DNA from 3 places in the Pantoea anthophila genome. Region 1 is predicted to be linked to each of the others. Evidence: predicted binding sites of a transcription regulator. Region 1 holds the regulator's gene; each other region holds the start of a gene.
What was found. The regulator CRP, encoded in region 1, controls carbon source genes, mostly activating them, when cyclic AMP is high. The targets are predictions, from matches to a motif close to ATGTGANNNNNNTCACAT.
Positions count from the first base shown of each region.

Region 2: the regulator CRP is predicted to act here: its motif matches at 1,716-1,733, upstream of OJ965_RS19455 (YjcB family protein).
Region 3: the regulator CRP is predicted to act here: its motif matches at 4,361-4,378, upstream of OJ965_RS08145 (YfcZ/YiiS family protein).

Region 1 covers NZ_CP110473.1:425,738-433,818, reverse strand. The annotation lists gene tauA (taurine ABC transporter substrate-binding protein) at 1-320, opposite strand, end outside; gene OJ965_RS04540 (LacI family DNA-binding transcriptional regulator) at 560-1,540, shown strand; gene OJ965_RS04535 (LysE family translocator) at 1,542-2,144, opposite strand; gene OJ965_RS04530 (hydrolase) at 2,203-3,219, shown strand; gene OJ965_RS04525 (YheU family protein) at 3,224-3,442, shown strand; gene OJ965_RS04520 (phosphoribulokinase) at 3,504-4,373, shown strand; gene OJ965_RS04515 (OsmC family protein) at 4,963-5,367, opposite strand; gene crp (cAMP-activated global transcriptional regulator CRP) at 5,671-6,303, shown strand; gene OJ965_RS04505 (YccS/YhfK family putative transporter) at 6,361-8,081, shown strand, end outside.
Region 2 covers NZ_CP110473.1:3,630,948-3,639,028, forward strand. The annotation lists gene OJ965_RS19440 (glutathione S-transferase family protein) at 1-532, opposite strand, end outside; gene soxR (redox-sensitive transcriptional activator SoxR) at 572-1,057, opposite strand; gene soxS (superoxide response transcriptional regulator SoxS) at 1,158-1,583, shown strand; gene OJ965_RS19455 (YjcB family protein) at 1,838-2,119, shown strand; gene OJ965_RS19460 (ATP-grasp fold amidoligase family protein) at 2,192-3,142, opposite strand; gene OJ965_RS19465 (oligosaccharide flippase family protein) at 3,151-4,407, opposite strand; gene OJ965_RS19470 (transposase) at 4,933-5,328, shown strand; gene OJ965_RS19475 (DMT family transporter) at 6,253-7,212, opposite strand; gene OJ965_RS19480 (AraC family transcriptional regulator) at 7,289-8,081, opposite strand, start outside.
Region 3 covers NZ_CP110473.1:1,171,735-1,179,815, forward strand. The annotation lists gene OJ965_RS08120 (DsbE family thiol:disulfide interchange protein) at 1-161, shown strand, start outside; gene OJ965_RS08125 (cytochrome c-type biogenesis protein) at 158-613, shown strand; gene ccmI (c-type cytochrome biogenesis protein CcmI) at 610-1,821, shown strand; gene mlaA (phospholipid-binding lipoprotein MlaA) at 1,971-2,735, shown strand; gene fadL (long-chain fatty acid transporter FadL) at 2,829-4,112, opposite strand; gene OJ965_RS08145 (YfcZ/YiiS family protein) at 4,471-4,767, shown strand; gene fadI (acetyl-CoA C-acyltransferase FadI) at 4,926-6,236, shown strand; gene fadJ (fatty acid oxidation complex subunit alpha FadJ) at 6,236-8,081, shown strand, end outside.

The DNA of each region.
Region 1 (8,081 bases):
GCTTCCGAATTACCCAGCTGCGACGCGAGTAAAAAGGCTTCAATCGGCAGCTTCTGCGCCGCGGCCACTGCTAACGGACTGGAACCGATATTACCAATCTGGACGTCACCGGAGGCCAGCGCACGTAATACGCCCGCGCCGCTGTCAAACTTACGCCAGTCGACGCTGGCCCCGCTATCTTTGGCAAAACTGTTGTCCGCCTGCGCCACTTTTGCCGGTTCGGCGGAAGTCTGGTAGGCCACGGTGACATTCACCGCATCAGCCCGGAAAGCCAGCAGCGCCAGCGCGGCGGCTAAAAGTGTGAAACGTGTTGTTGCCATGATCGTTTTCCCCCTGTTTTTTTATCGTGGGGGCAGTGTCTCTGCGCACTATAGTTTCATAAAGGAATTAAAAATTATCCCTAATAGAAATAAGTTCTTAGATCACTATCTGCAAACCTAAGTCAGAAATCGCAAATGCTGAAAATAGCTAAAGTAAGCAAAAATGTCAGGCGCTCACATTGTCCCTGTGATATTGATATGTGTTCCCATTCATTGCCTGTTAAGGTCTCAGTAACCCGATGTCGATTGAGAAAGTCGCTCAGCTGGCTGGCGTCTCCAAAGCCACGGTATCGCGGGTACTCAACGCGCATCCTGGCGTCAAGCCCGATACGCGTGAGAAAGTTCTGGCGGCGATCTCTGCCTGCGACTATCAGCCCAACTTACTGGCACGTCAGCTGCGTACGGCGCAAAGCCACATGCTGCTGGTGCTGATCTCAGATATCACCAATCCCTTCTGCTCTCGCGTGGTGCAGGGGATAGAGGCAGAAGCCGAGCTGCATGGCTATCACATCCTGCTCTGCAACTCCGCTTCGCAACTGCAGCGGGAAGCCGCCTATCTGAGTTTGCTGACCGGAAAAGTGGTGGATGGCGTGATTACCATGGATGCCGCGTCGGGCTTGCAGGATTTGCAGGCGCTGATCGCCGGTGCGCCGTGGGTGCAGTGCTGCGAGTTTGATCCGACGATCCCCGCCTCCTCGGTCACCATCGATCATCTTGAAGCTGCGCGTGACACCGTCCATTACCTGGCCGGTAAAGGACGTAAACGCATCGGGCTGGTGAATGGCGATATGCGCTACCTCTATTCACATCATCGTGAAAAGGGCTACCGGCAGGCACTGGAAGAGCTGGAGTATCCCTGGTCTGGCGTCGCTTATACCGATGAAATTTCCCCTGAGGCGGGCAGTCAGGCCGTGAAGGAGCTGCTGGCGCTGCCGGAACCGCCGGATGCGGTGTTTGCGGTTTCCGATGTGCTGGCGGTGGGCGTGGTGCATGCGGCACTGGAGGCAGGTCTGCGCGTACCGGAAGATCTGGCGGTGGTCGGTTTTGATGGGATTCCGTTCACCCGCAGCCTGAATCCGCCGCTGACCACCATCGAACAGCCGATGAACCAGCTGGGCGCTCGCAGCGTGCAGCTGCTGTTGCAGAAGATCCGTAATCCGAACGCGCCAGTAGTTCGCGAAGTGCTGCCCTGGACGCGCGTTGAACGCGCATCCAGTTAACTCAGTGCCAGATTAACAGCACGCAGGCGGCAGTCAGCAGCCCCATGGCGAGGTTGAAGATTTTCCAGGCGCGACGGCTGCGCAGAATGCGGCCAATCATCGCGCCGAATCCCATCCAGATTGCGCCCGACAGCAGATTGACCATAAACATGCCGATGCTTATCGCGGCAATCGAATGGCGATAAGCGTCCCCTGCCAGGCTGAAGCTGGCGACCGCACCCAGCGCCATCAGCCAGGCTTTGGGGTTGATCAGCTGCAGCACGCCCCCCTGCCAGAACGGCATCGGCGCGTCCGGGCCCTGGTCAGTTTCCAGCTTTTCATAGCTGGCTGTGGCGATTTTCCACGCCAGCCAGAGCAGATAGAGGCTGCCGGCGATTTTCAGCATCAGATGCAGTGACGGATAGAGCAGGATCAGGCCACCCACTCCAAAGGCCACCATCAGCAACATCACCTGCATGCCGATCATGATGCCAATCATCAGCGGAATGGTGCGCACAAAGCCAAAATTAGCGCCTGAGGCGGTGAGTAACATATTATTAGGGCCTGGCGTAATGGCAGCGACCCAGAGAAACCCTAACATCGATAAGAAAAGACTCAGTTCCATGGCAATCGGGTACTCCTTACCCCTGCAAGAAAAAACCTTTCGAAGCTAACAGTGTGATATGGAACAGACAAGCTTTTACCCCATGAAATTTACCGGACCCGGAAATGAGCGCTTTATCCCGCCGGGCTCACTGCGTAATGCGCATCTGCAGACCGTGCTGCCGCGCCTGTTGCGGCGCCATGTCACTCTCCAGCCCCACTGGCAGCGTCTCGATCTGCCGGATGGCGATTTTGTCGACCTCGCCTGGAGCGAAGATCCGCACACGGCGCAGCATAAACCGCGTGTGGTGCTGTTTCACGGTCTGGAGGGGAGTTTTCACAGCCCCTATATCCATGGCCTGATGGCCATCTGCCGTGCGCGCGGCTGGCTGGCGGTGGTGATGCATTTTCGCGGCTGCAGCGGCGAGCCTAACCGGCTGAACCGGATCTATCACTCCGGCGAAACTGACGATGCCCGCTTTTTCCTGCAGTGGCTGCACCACCGCTGGGGACGCGTGCCCACCGCCGCCGTAGGCTTCTCGCTGGGCGGCAATATGCTGGGCTGCCTGCTGGGTCAGCAGGGTGCAGACGCCGGGGTTGATGCGGGCGTGATCGTCTCCGCCCCGCTGCAGCTGGAACCCTGCAGCCTGAGACTGGAGCGCGGCTTTTCCCGCGTCTATCAGTACTATCTGCTGGCGCAACTGAAGAAAAATGCCCGCCGCAAGCTACACGCCTGGCCGGATACGCTGCCGGTCAACCTGGCGCAACTGAAAGCCCTGCGGCGACTGCGTGATTTTGATGACGCGATCACGGCCCGTGCCCACGGGTTTGCGGATGCGACCGACTACTATCAGCGTGCCAGCGCCATGCCGTGGCTGAAGCAGGTCGAAACACCGCTGCTGATCATCCATGCGAAAGACGATCCCTTTATGAGCGATGAGGTGATCCCGCACAGCAGCCAATTATCTGCCACTATTACTTATCAACTGAGCCCACACGGCGGCCATGTCGGCTTTGTCGGTGGGACGTTACGTCAGCCCGAAATGTGGCTGGAACAGCGCATCCCCCAGTGGATCGCCCCTATTCTGGATAACTGATCGCGTGATTATTCCCTGGCAACAGGTCTCCCCGGAGACCCTCGAAAACCTGATTGAAACGTTTGTGCTGCGCGAAGGCACCGACTATGGCGAACAGGAGCGCAGCCTGGTCGACAAGGTCGCGGATGTGCGTCGGCAGCTGGAGTCTGGCGAAGTGGTGCTGGTATGGTCGGAACTGCATGAGTCGGTCAATATTATGCCGCGCAAAGAATTTCGCGGCTGATGCACCGGCGGGCATTTCATGATAACAATGCTCATTGCCCGACCACACAGGGAGCTTTTCTATGTCTGCTCGTCATCCCATTATCGCGGTGACCGGTTCCAGCGGCGCAGGAACCACTACCACCAGCCTCGCGTTTCGCAAAATCTTCCAGCAGCTAAATCTGCATGCGGCGGAGCTGGAAGGCGACAGCTTTCACCGCTTTACCCGTCCTGAAATGGATATGGCGATTCGTAAAGCGCGCGATTTAGGACGTCACGTCAGCTATTTCGGCCCGGAGGCCAACGACTTTGGCCTGCTGGAACAGAGTTTCAAAGAGTATGGTCAAAGCGGACAGGGCCAGTCGCGTAAATATCTGCACACCTATGATGAGGCGGTGCCGTGGAATCAGGTGCCTGGCACCTTTACGCCGTGGCAGCCGCTGCCGCAGGACACCGATATTCTGTTCTATGAAGGCCTGCATGGCGGCGTGGTTACCGCGCAGCATAACGTCGCAGAACAGGTGGATCTGCTGGTGGGCGTGGTGCCGATTGTTAACCTTGAATGGATTCAGAAGCTGGTGCGGGATACCAGCGAGCGCGGCCACTCACGCGAAGCAGTGATGGATTCGGTGGTGCGGTCGATGGAGGATTACATCAACTTCATTACGCCTCAGTTCTCCCGCACCCATATTAACTTTCAGCGCGTCCCGACCGTGGATACTTCGAACCCGTTTGCCGCCCGCGCTATCCCGTCACTGGATGAGAGCTTTGTGGTAATCCACTTTCAGGGACTGGAGGATATCGACTTCCCCTATCTGCTGGCGATGCTGCAGGGGTCGTTTATCTCCCACATCAATACGCTGGTGGTGCCCGGCGGCAAAATGGGTCTGGCGATGGAGCTGATCATGGGCCCGCTGGTGAAGCGGCTGATGGAAGGTAAACGGATAGAGTAAGAGGTCAGCAAAAAACCCTCAGACAGCAGATGCCTTTTGCAAAAATGTAAAACCGGTTTTTCTGCGGATAAAGGCTTACTGCTGAGTAAGCTTCAGGGAGAATACGCCTTTCGTAAAGACGCAAAACCGCCATTCCTGGCCCGCTATGCTTTGCTACAGGCGTATGCTCCCTTCGCTTCATGTCCGGTAGCCGCATCCGGTTTCAGTAAGGCCGCTACAAACAAAACCTGCATACAAAGAATCTGACAGCAACACGAAAGCTCATCATGCAGGGAACCGGGTCAGAAGAGGAAAGCGTCCCGCCGCCCGGATAAAACGCCGGGAGCGTTTTTGAACAACGCAACGTGTTGGCCCGGCTACGGGCGCACCTCAGGGATGAGGTGCGTAATCGCGCGGGCCGAGCGGCCATGGATTGGCTCAAGCGACTTTCCGATCTGACCCGGTTTCCTGCGCAGGCACGGCCTGACAGCGAACCACCACAAATCGATCCGACCCGGTTTTCTGCGCAGGCACAGTCTCAAAGTGAATTCCCCCATCCAGGCACGGCCTCACACCGGACAGCCAGCAACTTTAAAAAAACCTGCGGCTATTACAGCTCAACCACCTCATAGCTGTGCGTCATCGTCACCCCTTTCCCCAGCATGATGACCACCGAACAATATTTTTCAGCAGAAAGATCCACCGCGCGTGAGACCGCTTTATCCTGGAGTGCTTTGCCACTCACGATAAAATGCAGGTTGATGTGCGTAAAGATTCGCGGCGCCTCTTCACGACGTTCTGAGGTCAGTTTTACTTCACAATCAGCCACATCGTTGCGGCCTTTTTGCAGAATTGATACCACGTCGATCGCGCTGCATCCGCCCGCCGCCATCAGCACCATCTCCATTGGGCTGGGCGCTTTATCCCCTGAATTGCCATCCATAAGGATCTGATGGCCGGAGGATGACTCACCAAGGAATGTCATCCCTTCTACCCATTTCACTCTTGCCTGCATGATTTTTGCTCCGGAATACGCTGTTTTGTCGCCAGAGTACGCTTTCGCCTGATAAACAGCAATCCAGAGAAATCCGCCCTTAGCTGAAGCGAGACAACAGAAGACAGTCGGCAAAAGCTGTGCTACAAACAGAGCTGAAAATATTTTTCGTCACCCGATGGCGAAGCCGGGAAGAATGATGCGCACTGCGCCTGATGCGGCCCGAATAATTTCCTGAAAAGGAAACGCTTGAAGCTTTCACCGCCTGACAGGGAAAACTGCCCCCTGTATTTTGGGCACGATTACAACAGAGGATAATAGCGAATGGTTCTCGGCAAACCGCAAACAGACCCTACACTCGAATGGTTCCTGTCCCATTGCCATATTCACAAGTATCCATCCAAAAGTACGCTGATTCACCAAGGTGAAAAAGCTGAAACGCTTTACTACATCGTGAAAGGTTCCGTCGCGGTTCTGATTAAAGATGAAGAAGGCAAAGAGATGATTCTTTCCTACCTCAATCAGGGGGATTTCATCGGCGAGCTTGGCCTGTTTGAAGAAGGTCAGGAGCGCAGCGCCTGGGTACGTGCAAAAAGCGCGTGCGAAGTGGCGGAGATCTCCTACAAGAAATTCCGCCAGCTGATTCAGGTGAACCCTGACATCCTGATGCGACTCTCGTCGCAGATGGCGCGTCGCCTGCAGGTGACGTCAGAAAAAGTGGGTAACCTCGCTTTCCTCGACGTGACCGGACGCATTGCACAGACGCTGCTTAACCTGGCGAAACAGCCAGATGCCATGACGCATCCCGACGGCATGCAAATTAAAATTACCCGTCAGGAAATTGGCCAGATTGTAGGTTGTTCACGCGAAACCGTGGGCCGTATTCTGAAGATGCTGGAAGATCAGAACCTGATCTCTGCACACGGCAAAACCATCGTCGTTTACGGCACCCGCTAATTCCTGTCATCCACGGCGTGATGTTCGCATCACGCCGTTATTGTTTGTGCTGAGCCGATGTGGCGTCGAATTATTTATCACCCTGAAGTGAACTATGCCCTGCGGCAAACGCTGGTGCTCTGCCTGCCGGTCGCGCTGGGCTGGCTGGCTGGCGACCTGCAAAAAGGTCTGCTGTTCTCGTTAGTCCCCGCCTGCTGCAACATTGCCGGTCTCGATACCCCGCATAAACGCTTCTTCAAACGTCTGATTGTGGGCGGCAGCCTGTTTGCGCTTGGCAGCTTCCTGATCCAGTGGCTTACCCTGCATGCGGTTCCGCTGCCGCTGATCCTGTTTGCGATGCCCCTGTTGCTGGGCGTCACCGGGGAGATCAGCCCGCTGCATGGCCGCCTGCTCTCCGGCACCCTCATCGCCGCTATTTTTACCCTGAGCCTGACGGGCCGCATGCCCATCTATGTGCCGCCGCTGCTCTATATCGGCGGCACCCTCTGGTATGGCGTGTTTAACTGGTTCTGGTTCTGGCTGTGGAAAGAGCAGCCGATGCGCGAAAGCCTGAGCCTGATCTACCGCGAGCTGGCGAACTACTGCGATGCCAAATATACCCTGCTGACGCAGCTGACCGATCCGGAGAAGGCCCTGCCGCCGCTGCTGGCTCGCCAGCAGAAAGTGGTCGATTTGATCAACACCTGTTATCAGCAGATGCATATGCTGTCGGCGAGCCGCGACAATAGCCATAAACGGCTGACGCGCGCCTTTCAGGTGGCGCTGGATCTGCAGGAGCACATCTCGGTCAGCCTGCACCGGCCGGAAGAGGTGCAGAAACTGGTTGAGCAGAGCCATGCTGAAGCGGTGATCCGCTGGAACGCCAAAACCATCTCAGCCCGGCTGCGGGTGCTGGCCGATACCATTCTCTACCACCAGTTAGCCGATCGTTTTGCGATGGATAAACAGCTTGGCGCGCTGGAGAAGATCGCCCGTCAGCATCCCGACAATCCGGTGGGCCACTTCTGCCTTTATCACTTCAACCGCATTGCGCGGGTGCTGCGCACCCAGAAGCCGCTTTACCAGCGCGATCTGATGGCTGACCGCCAGCGCCGTCTGCCGCTGCTCCCGGCACTGCGCAGCTACCTCTCATTTCGCTCCTCAGCGCTGCGCACTGCCGGTCGCTTTGCGGTCATGCTGATGCTGGGCAGCGCGCTGGCGCTCTTCTTCAACATCCCTAAGCCCTACTGGATTCTGATGACGATCATGTTCGTCAGCCAGAACGGCTACAGCGCCACCCGCGTCCGTATCCAGCACCGTGCGCTCGGCACCTTTGCCGGCCTGGTGGTCGCGGCGGCCACACTGCGTCTGGCGGTGCCGGAACCTGTCGTCCTGCTGGTGATGCTGGCGATTACCTTCATCAGCTATCGCTTTACCCGTCAGTTTTATGGCTGGTCGATGATTGGCTTTACGGTCACTGCGGTTTACTCGCTGCAGCTCCTCTCACTGAATGGCGCGCAGTTTCTGCTGCCGCGACTGATGGATACGCTGATGGGCTGCCTGATCGCCTTTGGCGGCATGATCTGGCTCTGGCCGCAGTGGCAGAGTGGCTTACTGCGGCAAAATGCCCATGACGCGCTGGAAACCTATCAGGATGCGCTGCGCCTCCTGCTGGGAGAGGAACAGGCACCCGGCAAGCTGGCTTATCAGCGCGTGCAGGTGAATCAGGCGCACAATGCGCTGTTTAACTCGCTGAATCAGGCGATGCAGGAGCCGGGTTTCAACGCCCAGTATCTGAA
Region 2 (8,081 bases), 700 kb from region 1:
GAAAGCTCATCTGGACATCGGCTATGGAGAAGCGCTCACCGGCAAACCAGGGGTTAGCTGCCAGATGCTGTTCAATCATCTTCATGTGCGGCTTTAGCTGTTTATCCAGATACGCCTTCTGCACCCCTTTCCCGAATGCCGCCCCGACCGGACGCAGCAGCCACGGCACCGGGGCTTTGCCCATCTGCCCGAAGATCAGCTTCATCACCAGCAGCGGCATCAGCGATCCCTCGGCATAGTGCAGCCAGTAGCGGCACTGCAGACGTGACGCCTCATCACTGATTTTCAGCCGGAAGGTGTGATCGTAGTTCTCTTCCAGGTATTCCAGGATGGCTCCCGACTCGGCCACAACCCGGTTGCCGTCGGTAATCACCGGCGATTTCCCCAGCGGATGCACCTTTTTCAGCGCCTCCGGGGCCAGCATCGTCGGTTCGCGTTGATAGCGTTTAATCTGGTACGGCACTTCCAGCTCTTCCAGCAGCCACAATACGCGTTGCGAGCGCGATTGCTCAAGATGGTGAACGGTGATCATCATGATTCCCTGTGTTTTGACCTCTCTTCAGTATAGACGTCACTCCACATCCGGATGTTTATCATCCTGTTCCGGGTCCAGCAGCACCGCACCCGACCCCTGCTCGCCCAGCCGGTCTCCGGGATTACGCAGCGGGCAGTCGCGCATCGACAGGCAGCCGCAGCCGATACATCCATCCAGATCGTTGCGCAGGCGGGTCAGGGTTTCGATGCGCTTATCCAGCTCTTCGCGCCAGTGCCGGGTCAGCGCATCCCATTCCGGTGTCGACATCCGTTTGTCAGCCGGGATGTGATCGAGACTGTCGCTGACCGTCGCCAGCGGAATACCGATGCGCTGAGCAATCTTGATAATCGCCACGCGTCGCAGCACGTCACGACTGTATCGCCGCTGATTGCCGCTGTTACGCGTGCTGAAAATCAGCCCTTTGCTTTCATAAAAGTGCAGTGCCGACACCGCCACACCACTACGGCGCGCCACCTCACCCGGTGTTAACACCGGTTTGGGATAGTTGCGTTCTTTTTTCATCAGGCCCTTTACCTCAAGTTAACTTGAGGAATTATACTCCTTCTCTATCAAAACGACGAAACTCCCTATATCACTTATTAAGCACCAGAAGGATGAGGCCATGATGCAAGAAGAGATCATTCATTCCCTGACGCACTGGATTGACCAGAACCTCGACAAGAGTCTGTCGATCGATGAAGTTGCCGCTAAATCGGGTTATTCAAAATGGCACCTGCAGCGTATGTTCCGTACCGTGACGAAACAGACGCTGGGTGGCTATATTCGTGAGCGTCGCCTGACCCTGGCAGCAGAAGCGCTGTCGCAGACACAGCGCCCGGTTTTTGATATCGCAATGCAATATGGCTACGACTCGCAGCAGACCTTCTCCCGCGTGTTTCGCCGCCAGTTTTCGCAGACGCCAACCGCCTACCGGCATACCATGCGACGTCAGGCGATTCAGCGCCCTCGCCTGCTGAGCTTTGGCTGCAACGACGGCATTGGCAGCTATACCCAGCGCACCACCGGTGAGTGCTGTCCGGTTCGCTGACCGGCAGATGCGCCTGCAACAGGCGCATCTGACTGAATTTCCCGCATTTCCTCCCCTGCCGTTCATTTTTCCCCCGCTCCAGCTGCCATACCAGAGTCAAATTTTGTTCAAAATTTAAAATCGGGTGATATAATGTGACCCAAGTCACACTTTGAACCTGGTTTGACGGCGAAAAAGCCCCTCCTGACACGCTTTTCTGCCGCCGGTGATGTCCGCGAATTGTCAGGAATCCTTACTGATATTGAGGTCCACCGATGGCCACGTTAACCGCCAGTTTTCTTGTTATGCGCTGGGAGTTGCTGAGCGCAGTTCTGATGTTTTTTGCCAGTACCCTGAAAACCCGACTGCGTCAGGATAGCCGTCATGTGATGGCGTTTATGTGTGGCGGGATTGGTTTAGGTGTGACCTGCTGGTTTGTGACGGGGCTGATGGGCATCACCCTGAGCATGGAAAACGTGCATAACTTTCTGGAAATCTCAAAGCATGCGTTTATCGATGTGATGAGCCAGGCACCTGCTGACTGGCCGATGCCCTGATCGATTGCGATAATCCCCAATCGACAGGCATAAAAAACCCCGCTGCGCGGGGTTTTTTATATTGCTGTGTGTTTAAATTTTCTTCAACATGGCAGGGATATTCACATCCTGCACTGTAACGCCCGGGCTCTGCGTTCCGCGGCGGTCCTGAATCCACATATCTCCCATCATCTGATTTAAACCGCGATCCAGTCCGGTGACCAGTCCTGCACCCGGGGTGAAGGTCAGCTCACCAAAGTAGATCCGCTCGTCATGGATATACCAGTCCACGCGCACATAGTCGAAATCACTGGCCAGCTTCTTGCTCAGTTCGAGCGCATGTTCCAGTGACGGCATGATCGGTGAGACATCCAGCCCGGTGTCACGAATCTTGTGATACGCCTCCTGGAGGTTGTTCACGTAGAAATTCATCGACAGCAGCGGCTGGCAGCGGTTGTAGATCACCTGCAGCACATATTCAAACCGGCCATCACGCTTGTTGAACATATGGAACTTGTAATCGATCGGCGCGCTTTTGCCATCACCAATGTACTTCTCCACCAGAATACGTGGCTTGATGTAGCGATAGTGAATCTCACGCGCTTCGTTGGCGAAGTCGGTCTTCAGCCAGCGATAGCAGTCATGAATGATCTGCTGCTTGCGCAGGGCATCCGGCTCTTCCAGCAGGATCTCTACCATGTTGGAGGCGTGGTTCGGTTTAATCACCGTCCCCTTCCAGCAGGGTAAGCTGTTCAGCGTGGTCGGGTCAGTGGTTTCGTGTACCAGCGGGATCAGGTACTCATCACCGATTTTCTCAGCAATGAATTCGCGCACCGAGTACTTATCTGACAGGCGACCGTAGTTCTGGTAATCGCCGAAGATAAACTTACGGTACAGCACCTTCTCGTTGAACACTTTTGGCTGACGCAGATTGGGCAGTTTTCTGAACTTGTGGAAGTAGTAGATGCGATCCTGATAAGCCCAGGGCATCTTCTTAATAAAATACTGCACACTTCTTCTGAGTTCTTCTTTCAACTTGAGCATATCTGACCTCATTTGTAGGTTTTGTAGTTGAGTGAGGAAACCTGAATCTTTTGAATGACGCCGTTTTTAAAGAAGTAATTCATTACGGTCAGGGACAAAAGTTCTGAAAGGAAAACGCTCCACGCGGCCCCCATGATGCCGTGACCCTGGATCAACCACCAGGAGAGCGGCAAACTGATGACCATCAGACAGACGATTTTCCTCAGCAGGTAATTGAATCCTCCCTCTTTAACCATGTAGCGATAGGCTACGGTCCCCATTGCCGAAAAGCTGGTGGCTATCGACAGCAACGTAATGAGACTTCCTGACTGTGTGTATTCCGGCCCGTACAACGCGATGATGATCCGCTCGCCGAAGAGCGAGATGATCAGCAGCATCAGCAGTGAAACCGCCATAACATAGCCATTGAGCCGGGCGGCAAGCTTAATGGCGACCTCGCCGCGCTCCCTGAAAATTTCAGTGAAGCAGGAGGTGATGAGCGCCACCGGGATAAAAATCCAGGAGGCGGAAATGGTATTCGCCGCTGCAAACAGGCCGAGGTCGCGCGCCGGCGCGGTGCCTGCCAGAAACATCTGCGCCGCTTTCACCTGCACAGAGATGAAGATGCTGGAGATGGCCAGTGGCAGACCGGCATACATCAGATAACGCACATAGGTGGTACGCTTTTCGCGCGGCGGCATCTGGTCCTGATGATCCTGATAGAAGTTGTGACGCTTAATCAGGTAAGGCACCAGGGTCACCGACACAATGGAGAGCGTCAGCCAGAGCGGATTGAGGCGCAGCCAGGCGATGGTAAAGCTGATGCCAAAACTCAGCAGCATGCCTGTCGCATTGGCAACGGTATTCAGGCGCGAGGCCAGCCGCGCATTGTTGTAGACGCTGAACGTGTCCTGGGTGACAAAAACGGACGCCACAAATGAGGCCAGTGCAAATGCCAGAAAATTTTCCTGCATGTTGTACCAGACCCAGATTAAGACTGGCACCGAAGTGACCAGTAACAACACCATCCGCAGCGTCCGGGCGATGCTCATCAGACGCAGGCCTTTTGAGGCATTTTTGCTGACACGCTTAAACAGAATGGTTTCGGTGCCAAAGATGGCAACGGTTTGCACCATTGCAAATAGTGAGGTTGAAAACGCCATCTGGCCAAACACCGTTGGGCCAAAGGATTTTGCCACGTAAGACGTCACAAAAATGACGCCAAATACGGAGATGATCTTTTCAGACATCATCCAGGCGGCATTAGACATTACGCTCAATTTCATCGACTCTTCCTTAGTATTACTCAACTACAACCGCTTCGGTACAACATCCCTGTAACGAATTAATAAGCGCGCAGTAGGCCTGGCGAAAATGTAAGACTTCAGACCAGGCTGGTCCGAAAATTGAGAAGTTGATCATAATCCGGAGAGTGAATTCAGGATAATTCTTATTATATCTGGCGCGAATCACTTCAAATGGAAACGATTTCAGGCTGAAAATAACCCAACCTTAAACGGCCATAACCCCCCTATTATTCGGGTCGGTCAGGCTAAATATCCGGTTTACGTTTAATTTTTCCGTATTCGGGATGCGATGAATTTATAACAAAAATCCGCCTCCAGGAAGGCGCGGCCTGCGGATAAGAATAAAATAAGATTTATCCCATGATGATATTTATTCTAAATATCTTAATTTAGGCTTCGCTATTCCATTGGCGCACTTTAATACTGCATTAATAGAATCTAACAGTGCCAGAAATTATTAAAGTCATTCTCATCCATTAATCGATAAGAAAGGTAAGAGCATTTATGAGAAAGTCACGATACAGCGAAGATCAAATCACAAATGCCATTAAAGCTTCTGAATCGGGCGTGAAAGTCAGAGAGATTTGTGAAGAGTTAGGCATCTCTGAAGCCACGTTCTACAGCTGGAAGAAGAAGTTTTCTGGGTTGTCTTCGGAAGAAGGCAGAAAAATCAAGGAGCTGGAAGAAAAACTGCAGAATGCGACGCGCGAGCTGCAGACCCTCAACTCGGATAAAGAGATGCTGCAGAGCGTGCTTAAGCACTTCTTTACCACGAATGAAAAGCGTCAGGCTGTAGACTTCCTGCAGACCACGTTTGACATCGGCACCCGCCGCAGCTGCCGCCTGCTGGATATCAGCCGCAGCGTTTACCATTATCCGTCAGGCACGGAGAACCGATAACCCCCATGCTACCGCGCTTACCAGACTTAACGCTGAGATTTGTTCTTACCAGAAGAGATGAAGATCATTTAACAGGACAATTGCGGCACCCCTTTCCGCTCCATTTATAACTAATGAATGGCTTCACGGCTAAGCTTCTTTTTTTGCGGTAAAATTGATTCACAACAGCAAAAGTCTCGCATTCTACGCCGATTTTTCCCCTCCCAATCTCGTTTTAGCGGGATTGGGCCTCCTTTTTTTTTGTTAAGTGCTGCTAAACCCCACTACCAAAGCGTCTGGATAACATTAAGACGCTTTAAACTTAGAACGAAAAATAATCACACTTCTTTTAAGTTAATCCTGGCCCTAACCCAAACTTTTTGCGGTTACGCTTTAATTCCTTTGCGTGCCTTTTCCGCAATAGTTTCTCCAGGATTAATCCGGCATAAATAGTTTATTGCTCCTTATCACTAACGTTATGTGGCTATCTTTTCACTCTCTTCATTGCGCATCATTGATGCCACAGATTAATCTTTAATTAAAAACGCAGCGGCGGAATTTTCTTACTCATTGAATGTGGAATGAAGTTAATAGTGGTTTTTAGCGGGCATAACTCAGGGTCACAATCCAATAAAATGCGGCGGAGAAAAGCGTAACGTCCATAATGCTGCGCTTTTTTTCCTGATTTATGGGCGCTATCTGTGCAGGAAATTGCATCCCGGCGGTAAACGATCCGCCTTCAGCGGGTGAAAAGTGCCGTTTTTTTGCTGACCGGGGGTGGATGGCAGGGGTTAACACGACGAGATTTTCCCCCTTCGCATCGCATGAAATCGATTTCGCGGCAAAAATCTGTCGGACAGAGTACAAATCGGGATAGGGTTTTGTCTTAAAAAGCCGGGCAAAGCGGGCTTCGCACGGCCAGTTTATTCCAGAGATCGGTGTGGGTTATCCGCTGAGGGCAACCACCCGCGGCTGTGGTTTGATACGCATTGCCCACAGTACGCCAGCCATCAGACAGGCAATGCCGATAACGGTGAGCAGGGGTGGCCAGCGTTGATGCCAGAGAAAAGTCCATAGCAGACCGAACAGGATCTCAAAAACAATCAGCGGCCCCATCAGTACCGTGGGCAGACGCTGGCTGGCTGCGTTCCAGCACAGGCTGCCGAGCCAGGAGCAGAGCAGGCCAATCGCCAGCATCAGAGAGATAAACACTGACGGATGTGGCCCGAACGGCAGCGGGAAATCAGGCTGTTGCCAGGCGATCTGAACGCTGACCAGCGCATACAGGGTCAACGCCATCGGCAGCGTCACCAGCCCCTGCGCCGTCGCCCAGGTCGAGGGTCGCAGTGCGGGATGAGTGCGCAGCCAGCGGGCATTGCGCAGCGGATACCAGGTCCAGCAGACCACCGCCAGCAGTGCCAGCACGATGCCGGTCAGGTAACGACTAAGATCCAGCGTTGCGCCCTGGCTCCGCAACTCCGCTGCATTGACGCAGAGCAACCCGGCCGCCATCATCACCAGCGCCGGAAAAAGCCGCCGCCAGGGCAGACGTCCTTCAAGATGGCCGTAACAGAGATTGGCGGTAACGGCGATCACCACCGGCAGTGTGCCGATAATCATGGTGGAGACCGGCGCGCCGGTGCGCTGAATGGCATTGGCCAGAAACGCATAATAGAAGAGGTTACCCACCAGCGAGAGTTTCACTGCCTCGCGCCAGTCAGCCCGCCCCAGCAGGCGCAGCCGGCGGCGATCGTGCCAGGCCAGCGGCAGCGCAATCAGCCCGAACGCCACATAACGTCCCGCCGACTGCAGTGCACCAGGGTAGTCAGGCACCAGCAGCGGCCCGACAAAGATCAGCCCCCACATCAGCCCCGCGGTAATGGCAAACATAACACCAGCAAACATGACTTTTTCCCATATAACTTTTTTTCACAGTGTGGCGGGAGTGAAGGGGGAAGGCTTGTAGCAGATTGCGGTTGTGTCAGGGCTGGCGCACCTGTTTCTGATAGCGGCCAGGCGTAATGCCATAGCGGTTAGCAAAGGCGCGGGTCAGATGAGCCTGATCGGTTAACCCGACGGCCGCTGCGACACTGGCAGCGGCTTCGCCCTGTGCCAGTCGCTGTTTGGCATCATAGAGGCGGAAAGCCATCAGCATCTGATGCGGCGTGACGTGATAGTGCTGGCGGAAAGCGCGTAAGAAGTGCCACGGCGACAGCGAGGCCAGCGCCGCCAGCTCCTCCAGCCGCACCGGTTCCGCCAGATTTGCCCGCAGAAAATCACGCACCTGATCAAAGCGATGCCCTCCCTCGGGCCTGCCCGGTGACGACATCCGCGCCAGCGGGCGAATCTGCAACAGCAGTTCGGAAAGCAGACTCTGGCGCGCCAGTCCGGACTCCGCCTGCCAGAGTGCGGCCAGCGTGCGGGAGAGCGGCTGCGCGATGCGCGGATCGGTCAGCAGCGCCTCGTTAAACCACCAGCCGCGATCGCCGGTCAGTTCATCCATCAGCTGCGGCTGAATGTAGATCATCTGATAGCGCCAGCCCTCGTCACAGGCTGACTCACCGGTATGCAGCTCATCCGGATTCATGGTCACCAGCGAGTTCACCGGCGCGGTATATTCGGTGCCGCGATAGCGAAAACGCTGCGCACCCGCCTCAATCGTGCCAATGCCAAAGGCTTCATGGGTATGGGGTTCAAAAGCGTAGCGGGAGATGTGAGCCTGATAGAGTTCCACACCGGGCAACGCGGCCGGTTGCTGAAACTGTGCGCGGTCT
Region 3 (8,081 bases), 750 kb from region 1:
TGCTGGGACTCGACCTCGGCGTTTATGGCGCACCGGAAACCTTTCTGATCGACGGTAAAGGGATTATCCGCTATCGCCACGCCGGCGATCTCAACGCGCGCGTCTGGGAGCAGGAAGTGAAACCGTTGTGGATGAAATACAGTGCGGAGGCGGGATCATGAGATCGCTGTTACTGATCTGTGGCCTGCTGTTCAGCATCAATCTGTGGGCGACCATCGACACACTGCAATTTGACTCTCCGGCTCAGGAGGCGCAATACCGTGACCTCACCGCATCACTGCGCTGTCCGAAATGTCAGAACAACAGCATCGCCGACTCGAATGCCATGATTGCCGCCGACATGCGGCTGAAAGTTTATGAGCTGATGAAGCAGGGGCAGAGCCGCCAGCAGATCATTGATTACATGGTGGCGCGCTACGGCAACTTCGTCTCTTATTCGCCACCACTGACCCCGTCAACGCTGATCCTGTGGGCTGGCCCGGCGCTGTTTGTGCTGCTGGGTGGCGCGGTGATTATTCTGCGCAGCCGTCGGCGTCACACCCACAGTGCGCTGGATGACGCTGAGCAACAGCGTCTCGATGCCTTACTGAAGTCAGACAGGAAGCCGTCATGAGTGCATTCTGGATTACCCTTTTTCTGTTACTGCTGGCGGCCTGCACGCTGTTCCTGGCCGCGGGCTGGCGGCAGCGTCAGGCCAGCCCGGGCGACCGCGATCGCCTTAATCAGCGCTTTTACCATCAGCGGATCGATGAGCTGGCGCAGGATGAAGAGCAGGGCGTTGTTGCTGAGCGCTCAGTAATGGAGCGCGAGTTACAGCAGACGCTGCTGGCCGATATTCCGCCGGCGCAGAGCCTCCCTTCCCACAGCAGCAGCCGCTGGATTTTGCTGCCGGGCCTGCTCGTGCTGATTGGGGTGTCGCTGGGAACCTATCTGAAAACCGGCGGCCTGACACAGTACACCGGCTGGATGCAGGTGCAGCAGGCGTACCCTGCGCTGCGTGCGCGGCTGATGGACCCCGGCGCCAGACCGCTCAGCATGGAGGAGCTGGCACGTTTAGAGCTCGGATTACGTACCGCCCTGCAAACGGAACCGGATAATCTGGCCGACTGGACCATGCTGGGGCGGCTTGGCATGGTGCTGAATCAGGCTGATATCGCCAGTCAGGCGTTTGAGCATGCGTTACAGCTCTCACCCAACGATATGACGCTGAAGCAGGATTATGCAGAGGTGCTGACGCGCTCTCCCGATCCGCAGGATAACCGTCAGGCGTCACTGCTGCTGCGCGCCCTGCTGAAAGCGGAGCCGCAAAACCCGCGTACGCTTGGTCTGCTGGCATTTAACGCCTACGGCCAGCAGCAGTACGATCAGGCGATTGAGGCCTGGCAGGCCCTGCTGAACGTGCTGCCTGCCGGTGACACACGACGCGCGATGATCGCCCGCAGCATTGAGCAGGCGAGAAGTGATGCCGGAGAGCAGAGCCGTCAGCTGGCGCTGACCGTGCGGCTGACCCCGCAGGCAGAAAAAATGTTACCGCAGGACGGAGTGTTGTATATTTCGGTTTCTGACGGGACGTCACCGGTGCCGGTGGCGGTGAAGCGCATGCCGCTGAGCCACTTCCCGCTGTCGCTGACGCTGGATGACAGCAATGCCATGATGCCGGATCGCCTGCTGTCGGCGCAGCATCAGGTCGCGGTTCGGGTGCGTATCTCCCGCGACGGCAGCGCCACCCCGCAGCCGGGTGACTGGCTGGGTGAGAGCGCCGTGACGCCCTGGGATGGTCATCAGCCGATCGCGGTAGAGATTAATCAGCAGCTTCCCTGAACGTCATCAACGATCCTGTTCAGGTCGCTGCGTGCCATTGCCTGCTGCCTCTGGCATAAAGTCAGCTATGCTCATCGGGTAAGCCGATTCGACGCCGGGCTGTGCCTGAACGATGGGTAGCCCTTTTTCATCCGCACAGGGAGATTGGAATGAATTATCGCCTGACCAGCCTGGCTGTGGCCAGCGTCCTTCTGGTAGGTTGTGCCAGTTCAAAGCCGGCAAATAGCGATCCTGCGCAGCGCAGCGATCCGTTCGAAGGCTTTAACCGCACGATGTTTAACTTTAACTACAATGTGCTAGATCCCTACGTGCTGCGTCCGGTCGCTGTCGCCTGGCGCGACTACGTGCCGGTGCCTGCACGAACCGGCCTGAGCAATTTCCTCGGCAACCTGGAAGAGCCCGCCAGCATGGTTAACGCCATTCTGGTCGGTGACGGACGCGATGCGGGTATCCACTTCACCCGTTTCTTCCTGAACAGTGTGCTGGGTCTGGGTGGTTTCATTGACGTCGCCGGTAAAGCCAATCCGGAACTGGCGCGTGAACAGCCGCACCGTTTCGGCACCACGCTGGGCCACTATGGTGTCGGCTATGGTCCTTACGTTGAGCTGCCGGCTTACGGCAGCTTCACTATACGGCAGGATGGTGGTGACTACGTTGATACCCTCTATCCGATCCTCGGCTGGCTGACCTGGCCGATGTCGATTGGTAAGTGGACGCTGGAGGGGATTGAGACCCGCGCGCAACTGCTGGATTCCGATGCGATCCTGAAGCAGCAGAGCGATCCGTACGCCTTTATCCGTAATGCCTACTTCCAGCGTCACGACTTCCTGGCGCGTGGCGGCAAACTCAAGCCGGAAGAGAATCCAAACGCCGCTGCGATTCAGGATGACCTGAAGGATATCGACGCGCAGTAAACGCAGGACGCAGGCTCCCTGAGCCAGCATGCGATTCAGGGCGACAAAAAAGGGCGACTCAGTTGAGTCGCCCTTTTTAATTGTGCTATCCGGTCAGAACTTGTAGTTAAAGTTCGCGCCGTAAAGCCAGGCCTTGCCTTCTGAGTTAAAGGTATAAGGACCTTCTTTCACCGTCACTTTCTGTCCGTGCATATAGGAGATACCCAGATCGACCGAGGCGTTATCGTTGAAGGCGTACGACGTACCCGCACTCAGCCATAAACGATCCTGATCCGGGATGGAGATAGAGCGTTTATCGGCTGGGACCGGGCTGTCATCAAACGCGATACCGGTGCGGAACGTCCAGTTGCTGTCGTAGAAATAGGTGGTGCCCAGCGCGATACGGTAGGCATCGTGGAAGCTTTCATCTTTATAGAACAGCGTCTGGCCCTGAGAACCGGTGGCTTTCAGCTCCTGGAACTGACTCCAGCTGGTGTACGCCATGCTGTAGTGAACCGCCCACTGCGGAGCCACTTTATGCCAGCCCGACACTTCCCACATCTCCGGCAGATTCAGGGTTAACGCGCCCGGAACGGTCGTGCCGTTGGTACCAAAAGGCACGCCTGACACTTCCGGGTTGTTGACCGCATTCAGACGGGAGGGCAGATTACTTTTGTAATCGCCATCAAAGTCGATCTTCACCTCTGAACGATAGCTGAAGCCGAAGCGGTTATTTTCATCCACTTCATACAGGATACCGGCATTCCAGCCGTAGCCCCACTCGTCGCCTTTAAGATGGGCAACCTGCGTATCAGCCGGCACGCCCAGTCTCGCGCCTGATTCACCGGCATAGCGTTCAATTTTCGCTTTGGCATAAACCGCATCAAAACCGACGCCCACGCTGAAGTGCTCATTGAACCGGTAAGCGGTGCTGAGGTTTAAGTTGCCGGTCATCAGGTCCGTTTTACCGCCGTAGCCGCCAGCGGTGTAACCATTATTAAACTCTGTTGCTAAGCCATAGTTAGAGGTTGCCGATGCGCCAATCCACCACTGATCGTTGATGGGCTGAACGTAATGAATATTAGGTATCCACTGGTTCGGGGCGATGTTGCTGGCATCCAGGCTGCGACCCGTCGGACTACGGCCCGTGATATCCACATCCGGGTCAATATAAACCGCCCCGATGGAAAACTCCGGGCGATCCATTAACGCCATCGTTGCCGGGTTACGGCTGGCGGATGCCGCCGTATCGCCCATTGCCCCTTCGCCTGAGTAGGCGCGACCTAAACCAATCGTAGAGAACTCATTTAACTGAAACCCAGCTGCGTAAACGTGTGAAGAGACAAGCGCCACTGCAGCCGCCACGGCTGACTTTGCGAACAGGTTCTTATGGTTCATGACCACAACCTCATGTGAATTATTATTTAACGCTATAACGTCGCGTAACAAAGGACGGCGGATTGTAGGGACTGACGGTAAACGCACATATCAGACCAGTGCGGAGAGTATAGGTCCGACCTGTGTGCAAGTTGCAATATTGTTTTTAAAATATTTCAGAGTTGATCGCTTAAAATTCGATCTGCATAACAAAAAGCACCCTGATGAAGACAGCATACCGATTCCAGTTTGTTCTGGATCAATTTTTATTGTGATATTCGTCACTTAGCCACAGTCGCGTGGCGCATCTTATCGCAAGCGGGTAAAATTCCGGCCATAAAATCGCTTAACTCACCCGAAGCCGGGGCAGGAGATAAAGATGACTGATGCCATTAAAAAATGCAGTGCGACCGAAACCGCTGCCTGCTGCTGCGTTGATGTCGGCACCGTAATGGATAATACCGACTGCACCGCCAGCTGGTCAGAGTGGTTCCCGCAGCGACAGGATGCGGAAGCCAAAGCCGCCCGGCTGACTGAGCGTGCCCGTCAGGTGGAATCGGAACCCTGTGTGATTGACGTCCGGTTCAGCGATGTCGATCAGGGCGTGCAGCTGGATATCGATTTCACCTTCAGCTGCCAGGCTGAAACCCTGATTTTCCAGCTCGGCCTGCGATAACGCCTTTTACGCCGCCTCAGCGCGGCGTTTTTCAATTTCGTGTTTCCCTTCGCACTTTTTCCTTTCTGCTATTGGCGGCTCACCCGCTTGTGGTTAACACTGATCAGGTCAGACCTCTTCAGGCAATGATGCCACAGTCCCGGCTACAGGTGAGAACAATGAGCAAAGCGCAGCCGCTGCTGACGCGTGATGGCGAACGCATCGCAATTACCCACGGGTTACGAACCCCTTTCTTACGCCAGGCGACCGGCTTTCATGGCATTCCCGCCATCGAGCTGGGACGGATGGTGGTCAGCGAATTAATGGTGCGCAGTGAGTTACCGGCAGACGTGATTGAGCTGCTGGTATTTGGTCAGGTGGTACAGATGCCGGAAGCGCCAAACATTGCGCGTGAAATTGTCTTAAGCAGCGGGCTGAATGTGAATACCGACGCCTACAGCGTCAGCCGTGCCTGCGCCACCAGTTTTCAGGCGGTGGCGAATGTGGCAGAGAGCCTGATGGCGGGTACGGTTTCTGCCGCTATTGCCGGCGGGGCAGACTCCTCGTCAGTGTTGCCGATTGGGGTCACTAAAACGCTGGCCCGCGCGCTGGTGGATCTCAACAAGGCCCGCAGCCTGGGGCAGAAACTGCATATCCTTAAACGGCTGCGTCCGCGCGACCTGCTGCCGGTGCCGCCTGCGGTGGCGGAGTACTCGACCGGCCTGCGGATGGGGGACACGGCCGAGCAGATGGCGAAAAGCTACGGTATCGCCCGTGAGGCTCAGGATGCGCTGGCGCTCCGCTCCCATCAGCATGCCGCCAGAGCCTGGCAATCCGGGGTACTGAATCAGGAAGTCATGGCAGCCTTTGTACCGCCGTGGAAAACCGCAATCGATCAGGACAATAACGTGCGGATGAACGCTAAAGCAGAGGATTACGCCCGACTGCGTCCCGCCTTTGACCGCCAGCACGGCAGCGTTACCGCCGCCAACAGCACGCCGCTGACGGATGGCGCGGCAGCCCTCATTCTGATGCGGGAAGGGCGCGCCAGGGAACTGGGCGTCACGCCGCTGGGCTACCTGCGCAGCTACGCGTTTACCGCCATTGATGTCCAGCAGGACATGCTGCTGGGGCCAGCCTATGCTTCGCCGCTGGCGCTGGATCGTGCCGGGGTAAGCCTGGCCGATCTGACGCTGATAGATATGCATGAGGCGTTCGCGGCCCAGACGCTGAGCAATCTGCAGCTGTTTCGTGACGAGCGTTTCGCCCGTGAGGTGCTGAACCGGCCGCATGCGCTGGGCGAGGTCAACGAAGAGCGTTTTAACGTGCTGGGCGGTTCCATCGCCTATGGCCATCCTTTTGCCGCCACGGGCGCGCGTATGATTACCCAGACGCTTAATGAACTGCGCCGCCGTGGTGGCGGGCTGGGACTGGTCACCGCCTGCGCGGCGGGTGGTCTGGGTGCGGCAATGGTTCTGGAGGCCGAATAATGGAGCAGAATGCCTTTCAGCTGACGATGCGACAGGATCACGTCGGCATTATCACGATTGATGTCCCTGGCGAGAAGATGAACACCCTGAAAGCGGAATTTGCTGGCCAGATTGCCGCCATCATTGCGGAAGCGCGACGCGATCCGCAGCTGGCGGGACTGGTCCTGATCTCCGGCAAAACGGACAATTTTATCGCGGGCGCGGACATCAGCATGATTGACCGCTGCCAGAGTGCGCAGGAAGCTGAAGCGCTGGCGAAGCAGGGCCAGGAAGTGATGGCGATGATCGACGCGTTGCCTTTTCCGGTGGTGGCGGCCATTCACGGGGCCTGCCTGGGCGGTGGACTGGAACTGGCGCTGGCCTGTGATGCGCGCATCTGCTCGCTGGATGATAAAACCCGCCTCGGCTTGCCGGAGATACAGCTCGGCCTGCTGCCTGGCTCTGGCGGGACGCAGCGGCTGCCGCGTTTAATCGGCGTTCAGCAGGCGCTGCCGCTGATGCTGACCGGCAAAAGTCTGCGCGCGAAGCAGGCGCGAAAGCTCGGTGTCGTCGATGATGCGGTTCCCCGCCCGATCCTGCTGGAGACCGCAATTGCGCGGGTGAAAAAGGGCAAAGTCAGCGGACGCGTCCTGCCGCTGCGCGATCGGCTGCTGCATGGTCCGGTCGCCCGCCAGGCGCTGTTTGCGCTGGCGAAACGCCAGACCGCGGCGAAAACGCAGGATAACTATCCGGCCGCCAGACGGCTGATTGAGGTGGTGCGCATCGGGCTGGAGCAGGGCAGCCGCGCCGGCCATGATGCGGAGGCGCGCGCCTTTGGCGAACTGGCGATGACGCCGGAGTCCGTTGCGCTGCGCGGACTCTTCTTTGCCACCACGGCGATGAAAAAGGAGCGGGGCGGTGAAGCTGAACCCGCGACCGTGAAGCGTGTTGCGGTGCTGGGCGGCGGGCTGATGGGCGGCGGCATTGCCAGCGTCACCGCGATCAACGCCGGGTTGCCGGTGCGCATCAAAGATATCAGCCTGGAAGGCGTCAGCCATGCACTGAAAACCAGCTGGGATCTGCTCAGCAAAAAGGTCCGTCGTCGTCAGCTGACCCCGGCAGCGCGCCAGCAGCAGATGGCGCACATCACAGGTGGCATCGATTATCAGGGATTCTCGCAGCGCGACGTGGTGATCGAAGCGGTGTTCGAAGATCTTGCCCTGAAGCAGCAGATGGTGCACGACGTCGAGGCACACTGTCAGCCGCATACCCTGTTTGCTTCCAACACCTCATCACTGCCGATTGCGGATATCGCCGCCGGGGCGCAGCGTCCTGAGAATGTCATCGGGCTGCACTATTTCAGTCCGGTGGAAAAAATGCCGCTGGTGGAGGTGATCCCGCATCTGAATACTTCGGCCACGACGCTGGTTACGGTTGTGGCACTGGCGCGCAGTCAGGGCAAGACGCCGATCGTCGTTGCAGACAAGCCGGGTTTCTATGTCAACCGCATCCTGACCCCCTATATAAATGAAGCGATGCGCTGTCTGCTGGAGGAGGAGCCGATTGAGCACATCGACCGGGCGCTGGTGAAGTTTGGTTTTCCGGTTGGTCCGCTTCAGCTGCTCGATGAGGTGGGCATTGATGTCGGCAGTAAAATCAGCCCCATCCTGCATCAGGCCTATGGTGAACGCTTTGCCGCACCCGCCGCGTTTGATGCGGTGATCAGGGATGGCCGTAAGGGCCGTAAAAATGGCCAGGGTTTCTATCGTTATGACCTGCCGCGCTGGCAGCGTAAAAAACCGGACGCCTCGCTTTACAGCCTGCTGAAGGTCACGCCGCAGGCCAGGCAGAGTGGGGCACAGATTG